2 regions of the Acetobacter sp. AC2005 genome follow, and region 1 is predicted to be linked to the other one. Evidence: predicted binding sites of a transcription regulator. Region 1 holds the regulator's gene; the other holds the start of a gene.
What was found. The regulator HrcA, encoded in region 1, represses chaperone genes, less so after heat shock. The targets are predictions, from matches to a motif close to GTTNGCACTCNCNNNNNGNGAGTGCNAAC.

Region 1 (4,918 bases):
CCACCAGTGTTGGCGTCACCTTACGCCCACCTGCCGCAAGCGAGGCATAGGCTCCGGCTTCCTTCAGCACTGTGGTTTCCACGGCCCCTAATGCTGCGGGGAGCACATGCGGCATGGAATCCACCAACCCAAGGTTGGTTGCCACATCCGCCACGGTTTTCATGCCCAGATGGGCCGCCAAGCGAATGGTAACCAGATTGCGCGATTCACGCAGGGCATCATGCAGAGTGGTGGGGCCCCAAAAATCTTTTTCATAGTTATTGGGGTGCCATGCTCCGTAAGAAACAGGAGAATCATCAAACTTCTGGGAAGGGGAAATCCCCTGCTCCATAGCATCCAGATAAACAAATGGCTTGAAAGAAGACCCCGGCTGACGCAGCGCCTGTGTTGCGCGATCAAACTGCGAAGCCTGAAAAGACCACCCACCCACAAGAGCCAGAACCCGGCCCGTACGTGCATTCATGGTTACAATGGCGCCTTCCACCACAGGCACCTGCATGAGGGCAACGTGCCCACCTTCGGCCTGCGGTTGCACCATCACCACATCACCGGCACGCAATGGCTTAAAGCGTCGTGCCCATGCCATATCCTTGGCCTGTACGATACCTGTACGAGGCTCGCCTCCACTTTGAGACGCATTGTTCCGCCGCACGACGCTTCCTTCAAGCCAGCCCACTTGCCCCTTTGCATCCAGCACAACAGCCAAACGCCACTGGTCAAGCATACCCGCAGGCACCGGAACACCCTGTAAAGCCTGTACCCATTCTGCTGTAGCGGAGGATGACCCGATATCGGAAAGATGATGCACTGGCCCACGCCAGCCACGATGTGCCCGATCATACGCCATCAGCCCTTGGCGCAAAATATCCTGAGCATTGCGCTGGAGCGGCAGATCCAAACTGGTGTGAACATCCAACCCGCCCTGCATGGTCACGTCTTGGCCGTAACGCTCCATCAGTTCACGGCGCACTTCTTCCGCAAACCATTCTGCACCCGGTGCCGGGCCGGGGCGCGTAAAGCTGCGGGTGGTCAACGGCTGGGCTTCTGCTACACGCGCGGCATCATGCGTAATGGCCCCAATATCGGCCATACGTTCCAGCACCCAGTTTCTGCGCCCTCGAGCTGCATCGGGGAAGCGTACAGGGTTATAATTAGTGGGAGATTTAGGCAGCGCCGCTAAAAATGCGGCCTCTGCATCATCCAGTTGATCAAGCGGCTTGTTGAAATAGGTCTGGGATGCTGCGGCAATACCATATGCGCCGCTGCCCAGATAAATTTCGTTCAGGTAGATTTCCAGAATCTTGTCTTTGGGCAGAACCTGCTCCACCCGCATGGCCAAAAAGGCTTCCTTAGCCTTACGCCGGAAAGATACCGCGTTGCTGCCCAGCAGCATGATACGCGCCACCTGCTGCGTAATGGTGGATGCCCCAATAGGCCGCTTGCCTTTGCCGCGCGTTAAATCCGTAAGGCCAGCACGCGCAATGGCAACTGGGTCCACCCCTTTGTGTGTCCAGAATTTCTGGTCTTCTGCCGCCACAAATGCATTTTTGACCTTATCGGGCACGGCACTAATAGGCACAAAAATACGCCGCTCATTCGCCAGTTCGGCAATAAGCTGATCATCTCCGGCATAAAGGCGGCTCATGACTGGCGGCTGGTAGGAGCGCAAGCCCTCTACCGTAGGCAGATCCGCCACAATCCCTTCGTATTGGGACCACAGCAGAACCACAGCACCCGTGGTGCCAACCAACGCCAACGCAGCCGTTGCCCCAAGCACCTTCCGCCATTGGCGAAAGAGCGGGCGGCGTAGATCGGGCCTGCGATTTTGCGGAGACCTGCCCTGAGAATGGCTGGAAGATGAACCCTGATCACCAGAAGACGGAGCGCTTGTCATACAGGCCCTTTACCATTCTCACACATAATCGTCTGCCCTGTTTGCGCATTGTAATAAAAATCATGGCCGAATTCCGACCACATCTACAAACAGTGCTAACCCAGCATGTCACCCAGCAGGCGGGCTGTATAATCCACTACCGGCACAATACGCCCATAATTGATACGGGTGGGGCCGATAACCCCGATAGCCCCTACTATCCGGTTCGCCTCATTACGGGCAGGCGCCATAACAACAGACATACCTGTAGCCCCAAACAACCCGCTTTCTGCACCAATAAAAATGCGCACCCCTTCAGAGTTCTCTACCAACTCCAACAGGCGCAACATGGTTTCCTGCGCTTCCAGCCGGTCAAACAGTGTTTGAATGGCCAGCAGCCTGTCCTGCCCATCTACATCGGCCAATAAACGAGATTGCCCGCGCACAATCAGGGTGCCCCCCAGCCCGTCTCCGCCACCATCCCAAATGGCAAGGCCGCTTTCTACCACCTCTGCTGTAAGACCATTCAGAATACTTCGGTCTTCCGTCATTTCAGAGCTTACGCGCGTGCGTAAATCTGGCAGAGATGCCCCCATGGCCCGTGCATTCAGGTAATTTGCAGCCTCCACCAAGGCGGAAGGCGGCATACCGGGCGGTGTTTCGATAACACGGTTTTCAACATGCCCATCCGCACCCACCAGAATAACCAGTGCGCGATTGCTGCCTAATGCCACAAACTCAATGTGCTTGATGCCACCATCCCCTTTGGGCGCTACCACCAACCCGGCAGCATCGGACATGCCCGCCAAAAGAGATGAAGCCTCTGTAAGCGTATCTTGCAGTGAGCGCCCTTTGGCCTCCAGCGATTGGCCGATGACCCGCTGATCTTCTTCCGAGAGCGCGCCAAACTGCAACAGGCCATCTACAAACAGCCGCAACCCTTTTTCTGTAGGCAACCGCCCGGCAGATGTATGGGGGGAAAACAGCAACCCGGCTTCTGTAAGGGATGCCATGATATTGCGTATTGTGGCCGGAGAAAGCGGCAGCCCAAGCCTGTGAGACACCGTGCGGGAGCCAACGGGTTCCCCGCTCGCTACATATTCTTCCACCACTTCACGCAGAATAGCCGCAGACCGCGCATTCAACCCCGGAGGCAGAGCAGCTTTTACTGGCAGCAAACCACGCTTCATGACACAAGGGCTCCTTCGCATATCCATAAATCCCGGATAGCCTTTATATACCTTATTCGTGCAGTTTTACTGCCGACAAAAGCGCACCATACGCGCCAGACATCTTATTTTACCAAGGAGCTTTCCATGCGCCCTTCAGGCCGCCAGCCAGACCAGATGCGCCCCATTACCATTGAAACAGGCTTTGCCCACCACGCTGAAGGCTCTGCCCTTATTCGCGTTGGCGGCACGGAAGTACTGTGCACTGCCAGCGTAGAAAACCGCGTGCCGCCTTTTTTGCGTGGCAAAGGTACAGGCTGGGTTACGGCAGAATACGGCATGCTGCCCCGCGCCACCCACACACGCGGCAACCGCGAAGCTGCCAAGGGCAAACAGTCTGGCCGCACGCAGGAAATCCAGCGCCTTATTGGCCGCTCCCTCCGCGCCGTCACAGATCTGGACGCTCTGGGTGAAATGAGCATTACGCTGGATTGTGATGTGCTGAACGCTGATGGCGGTACACGCTGCGCTTCCATTACAGGCGCATGGGTAGCGTTGCGTCTGGCCCTTGGCAAACTGGTCGCCACCAATGTGTTGCCACGCCTACCGCTGCGCGGGCAGGTTGCTGCCGTTTCCTGCGGGCTGACAACTGAAGGCGCTGTGCTGGATCTGGATTACGTGGAAGATAGCTCTGCTTCTGCTGATACCAACTTTGTACTGACAGCAGACCGTCGCATTGTGGAAATTCAGGGCACAGCAGAAAGCGCACCATTTACGGAAGATGCGTTTGACAACCTGTTTGCACTTGCACGCAAGGGTGTAACCGAGCTGTTTGAAGCCCAGATGGCTGCCGTGGAAGCTGCAGAAAAAAAGCGCGCATGAACGCTATAAAACTGGAACGTGGCAGCACCCTTGTGCTTGCCACGCACAATGCTGGCAAGCTGGCAGAATTTGCCACTCTGCTGGCTGATTTTGGCATCAAGGTTGTTTCTGCTGGTGAGTTAAACTTGCCAGAGCCAGAAGAAACGGCAACCACTTTTGCAGGCAATGCCGCCATTAAGGCCTTAGCCGCCGCCAAAGCTGCCAACCTGCCCGCACTAGCCGATGATTCTGGGCTATGTGTGGCCGCACTGGATGGCGCACCCGGCATTTATTCTGCGCGCTGGGCTGGCCCGAACAAAGATTTTGCTGGGGCCATGGCGCGTATTGAAAAAGAAATTGGGCAAGGCAAACGCAACGCATGGTTTATTTGCGTGCTGTGTCTGGCTTTGCCTGATGGCCGTACAGAAAGCTTTGAAGGCCGCATAGATGGCCAGATTGTTTGGCCACCACGAGGCACACAGGGCCACGGATATGATCCGATTTTTGCCCCCGAAGGCGAAGCCCGCACATTTGCTGAAATGGCTGATGCAGAAAAAAACGCCATCAGCCACCGCGCCCGCGCCTTTGAGGCCTTTAAAAACGCGTGCCTGAGCTAAAAGCCTAACTACCTACACACTAACCACCTGCCGGTTCTGCGGAACTGACAGGTGGCCCCTGAATGGGGAAGCGAATGAGCAAATAAGGTGGTTGGCGCTCATCCTTACCATCATGAAAGCCCGCAAGACGGTTCCACTGCCCCAGTGTGCAATACACATGGGTGTGCGTGCAAAAAATACCGTCTGGAGAAAGAATCCGCGGGTCATGCACCATGAGTTCCATGGAACCATCCGTATTGCGGCGAAAAATGGCATCATGCTCAAAATTGGTGGTGTAAATGCGCCCTTGAGCATCTGTTGCCAGACCATCCGCCACACCTTTTTCTCCTTCATCCTTTACGGCGGCAGCCAACGCACTTTCTGAGACTGACATATCTGACAATACGGCCGTAGGCAGG
Region 2 (4,918 bases), 890 kb from region 1:
ATCACGGCAACACCGCCAGCCAGTTTGGCCAGACGTTCCTGCAGCTTTTCGCGGTCGTAGTCGGAAGAGGTTTCTTCGATCTGTGCACGGATCTGCTTAACGCGACCCTTGATGTCATCGGCTTTGCCAGCACCATCAACAATGGTGGTGTTTTCTTTGTCGATGTGCACCTTCTTGGCGGTGCCAAGCATGTTCAGGGTAACGGTTTCCAGCTTGATGCCCAGATCTTCGCTGATGACCTGACCACCCGTAAGGATAGCAATGTCTTCCAGCATAGCTTTGCGGCGATCACCAAAGCCCGGAGCTTTAACAGCAGCAATTTTCAGGCCACCACGCAGCTTGTTGACAACCAGAGTTGCCAGAGCTTCACCGTCAACGTCTTCTGCAATGATCAGCAGCGGACGGCCGGACTGAACAACAGATTCCAGCAGCGGCAGCATGGGCTGCAGGGAAGACAGCTTCTTTTCATGGATCAGGATGTAGGGGTTTTCCAGATCCGCTGTCATCTTTTCCGGGTTCGTCACGAAGTACGGAGAGATGTAGCCGCGGTCAAACTGCATGCCTTCAACAACATCCAGTTCTGTCTGGAAGTGCTTGGCTTCTTCAACCGTGATCACGCCTTCGGAGCCAACTTTCTGCATGGCTTCGGAGATCATCTGACCGATTTCAGATTCACCGTTTGCAGAAATTGTACCAACCTGAGCGGTTTCCGCCGGGGTGGTCACTTTCTTGGCGTTTTTCTTCAGCTCTTCGATAACAACGGCAACAGCCTTGTCGATCCCGCGCTTCAGATCCATCGGGTTCATGCCAGCGGCAACTGCCTTATGGCCTTCACGCACGATAGCCTGAGCCAGAACCGTAGCCGTTGTGGTGCCGTCACCAGCAATATCATTGGTTTTGGATGCTACTTCACGCAGCATCTGAGCGCCCATGTTTTCGAACTTGTCAGCCAGTTCGATTTCCTTGGCAACGGAAACACCGTCCTTGGTAATGCGGGGAGCACCAAAGCTCTTATCCAGCACCACGTTACGGCCTTTGGGACCCAGCGTTACTTTTACAGCGTCAGCCAGAATATCCACACCGCGCAGCATGCGCTGGCGTGCGTCTGCACCAAACTTTACGTCTTTGGCAGCCATTGAATTTCTCCTGTGAAGATCGTTCTGAAATTAAAATGCGGATCAGCGCAAAATCAGGCGGTTACCACGCCCATGATGTCGCTTTCCTTCATGATCAGCAGCTCTTCGCCGTCGATCTTCACTTCCGTGCCGGACCATTTACCAAACAGGACGCGGTCACCAGCCTTAACATCAAGCGCCACAATCTGGCCCTGTTCATTCCGGGCACCCGGACCAACACCAATCACTTCGCCTTCCATAGGCTTTTCCTGAGCTGTGTCAGGAATAATGATCCCGCCAGCGGTCTTCTGTTCGCCTTCGAGGCGACGGACAACTACCCGGTCGTGTAAGGGACGAAACTTCGTCATTATGGATCGCTCCACATTCATTTTTGGGATGGTGCCCTTAACAGAAAGCAGCCCCATCCGCTTTGTCGCGCGTAACATAACGCCGCGTTACGTTAGCACTCCCACCCCGGGAGTGCCAGAAAATGAGATAGGTCTGCCCAAAGGCAGAGTCAAGGAATGTGGATAAAGTTTCTTTTTGCTGTAACCTGAGAGCACATAGGAGGTGCTCATATGGGTCATATCACAACACTTCAGGCTGCGGACGGACATGAGTTTTCCGCATGGGAAACCGAAGGCAGCCATCATCCTTACACACTTGTGGTGCTTCAGGAAATTTTTGGTGTGAACCACCATATCCGGCAGGTATGCGAAAACTTTGCCAAGGCAGGATTCCACGTGATTGCGCCAGCCTTGTTTGACCGCGTGCAGCGTGGGGCGGAACTGGATTATTCCGCAGAAGGCGTGAAAGAGGGCCTGGCATTGCGGTCGCAGATCCCGCTTGCCAAAACATTACTGGATATTCAGGCAGCCACTTCAGTGCTCAAGCCTCGTAAAGTCGGCATTATCGGTTATTGCTGGGGTGGTACACTGGCTTGGGAAGCCGCATGCAGAACAGATGATTTTGCGGCTGCTGTTGGCTGGTATGGGGGTGGTATTGCCGCCAGCCGGAACGAGACTCCGCGCTGCCCGGTACAGCTCCATTTTGGTGAACAGGATGCAAGTATCCCGCATACCGATATTGCAGCTATTCGGCAGGCGCATCCGGAAGTTGAACTTTACGTGTACGACGATGCAGGGCACGGATTTGGTTGTTCGGAAAGAAGCTCTTTTAATGCCAAAGCTTATCAGGAAGCGCAGGAACGCAGCATTGATTTCCTGAAAAGCAACATGAATCCGTAGGCCTATTTCCCTGTCCCAGCTGTGGTCGGTTAGCGAATTATGATTGACAATTGCGGCTGGTCATGGGGGGATGGGGTATATCCTGAACCGCACACGGTGTGCAGCAGGACAAAACGTTGAGAAGAACAAGGACTATCCCGCTCATGCCGACCGGTACAGTAAAATGGTTTAACGCCACCAAGGGTTATGGCTTTATTGCCCCAGATGATGGCGGTAAAGATGTGTTCGTGCATATTACCGCAGTACAGGCAGCGGGTTTGCGTGGCCTGAATGACGGACAGAAAGTTTCTTTCGATCTGGTTGAAGAACGCGGCAAGCAGGCTGCAACCAATCTGAAAGTAGATTGATTTTTCAGGCAGGGCCGATCAGTTTTGATCGGCCCTTTCTGTATCTGCCAAAAAGGCAGCAAGTTCTCGTGCTGTGTCTGCTAACCCAAGGCGGCGGACTTCCACCCCTTCGGGAAAAGCACTGAGCAAGCGGGTAGGGGTGCGCCTGTCTAACAAGACAAAGACCCCGCGATCAGACTGACGGCGAATAAGCCGGCCAAAGGCCTGACGTAACCGTAGGCGTGCAATCCGTTCATCAAAAGATTTCGGGTCACCTCCAGAAAGGTGAATCCGGCGTTCACGATGCAGAATATCTGGCCGGGGCCACGGCACGCGTTCAAAGGCCACCAGCCGTAGCGCATTTCCGGGCACATCCACGCCATCGCGCATGGCATCCGTGCCTAGCAGGCAGGCGTGTTCTTCTGTCCGAAAAATATCGACCAGCGTATTGTTGTCCATCGCATCTACATGCTGGGCATAAAGCGGCAGACCGTTTTCTTCCAGTGTAGGCGCAATACGATCGTACACACCGCGCAAGCGGGAAATGGCCGTAAACAGCCCCAAGCCCCCACCGCCAGATGCTAAGAAAAGCGTGCGGAATGCGGCTGCCAGATCAACAATGCTGCTGTTGTCTATGTCCGTTACAATATAGGCGCGCGTCTGGCGGGCATAATCAAACGGGCTGGCCAGACTGGCACGCAGAGGAGGTGAGGGAAAGTGATTAGCCCCGGTGCGTGCCTCGGCGGCTTCCCATGCCTGTTCTGCGTTATCGCTATCTGGTTCGTTCGTTTGCTGGTCACGCAAGGTGGCTGATGTAATCAACATACCCTGTGCAGGTATGGCCATGATGCCAGCAAACGGAATGGTGGGGTCTAGCCAGTGGCGATAAAGGCCCACATCCTGCTCTCCCATGCGCTGTTTTTCGCGCCGCTCAACCCGGATGAAGTGCACGTGGGAAGGTGTGGTATCGGGCTCAGGGGGTGTGTCCAGTGCGCTCAGCATGGCAATCCACGCATCCAGCCGAGAGATAGCTCTGCGGCGTAAGGCGCGCGTCATGGCCTCTATGCGCCCGCGAGTTGTGGAATCCAGCGTTTCGGCATCTTCTTCCAGGCGTGCGTGCAGGCGCTCCACTAAGGTGCGCAAAGGTTCAACAAGACGTGTTAAGGCGCGGGCCAAAAGATGCCCAGCTTCTGCCAAGTCTGGCACCAGAGGGTGCAGATCACATTCAAGGGCAGCATAAACGTGCTGTTTTCCGCCTTCCTGTGTTCTGGCAAGAGCCTGCTGCCGCAGTAGCCGTAGAAAAACTTCTGTAGGATTTTCCAAAACCGGCTGAGGAGCTTCTGGTTCAAGCGGAAACAGCCCGATATCTTCTGGGGGTTCTGGCGGCGGTGGTTCATCCGCCTGTTCTTGCCCTAATCGTGAAGACCAGCCGGGAGCAGGAAGGGCGGTTGCTGCCATAAGCGCCGCTTCCAAGGGTGTTTCCAGTTTAGGATGGCCAACAACCAGATCATCCAAACGGCGCTTTAAGCCGCGCGCGCGAGAACGCCTGCCTTCTGCGCCTAACAGCCAACGCCGTAGCTCGGCGGCTTCTAGCCCTGAAAGCTCGGCAGAAAAGGCGCTATCTGCGGCATCGGCCAGATGATGGCCTTCATCAAATACATAGCGGGATGGGGCAGAGGGATCATCCGTTTCATCTGCATCATCACTCATACCTGCCTGTGCGTAGGCAGCCTGCGCCATAACAAGAGCGTGGTTGGCAATCACCAGATCAGCTTCACGCGCGCGGCGGATAGAATGTTCAACAAAGCAATTCTGATAATGGGCACACGCGCCGTGAATACACTCACCGCGCCTGTCTGCCACGCCTATCAGATTCCCTTGGCCGAATAGATCACCAAACCAGCCGGGCAGGTCTCCGCCAAACAGATCTCCATCTGCGGTGGCCAAGCCCCAGCGGGCCAGCATGATAAGGGCGATGGTAATACCAGCCGGGCGAGAGGCCGCAGTGTTAACGGCTTCTTCCATGTTCAGCAGGCACAAATAATTTTCCCGCCCTTTGCGCAGCACAACGCGTTGCCTGTGTGTGGCCTGATCTGGGTAGAGCCTACGGGTTTCCTGCTCAATTTGCCGTTGTAGGTGGCGCGTATAGGTGCTGACCCAAACAGCCCCCTTGTTCCGTTCTGCCCAAAGGCTGGCGGGAGCAATGTAGCCTAAGGTTTTGCCAGTTCCT

Region 2: a site for HrcA is predicted at 1,575-1,603, ahead of groES (co-chaperone GroES). Genes of this name have one in related genera too.

The regions. Positions count from the first base shown of each region.
Region 1 covers NZ_CP149625.1:1,190,935-1,195,852, forward strand. The annotation lists gene QQM41_RS05805 (PBP1A family penicillin-binding protein) at 1-1,894, opposite strand, end outside; gene hrcA (heat-inducible transcriptional repressor HrcA) at 1,990-3,090, opposite strand; gene rph (ribonuclease PH) at 3,190-3,924, shown strand; gene rdgB (RdgB/HAM1 family non-canonical purine NTP pyrophosphatase) at 3,921-4,520, shown strand; gene QQM41_RS05825 (L-dopachrome tautomerase-related protein) at 4,540-4,918, opposite strand, start outside.
Region 2 covers NZ_CP149625.1:2,081,759-2,086,676, forward strand. The annotation lists gene groL (chaperonin GroEL) at 1-1,136, opposite strand, end outside; gene groES (co-chaperone GroES) at 1,190-1,483, opposite strand; gene QQM41_RS09925 (dienelactone hydrolase family protein) at 1,694-2,362, shown strand; gene QQM41_RS09930 (cold-shock protein) at 2,506-2,709, shown strand; gene QQM41_RS09935 (ATP-dependent DNA helicase) at 2,728-4,918, opposite strand, start outside.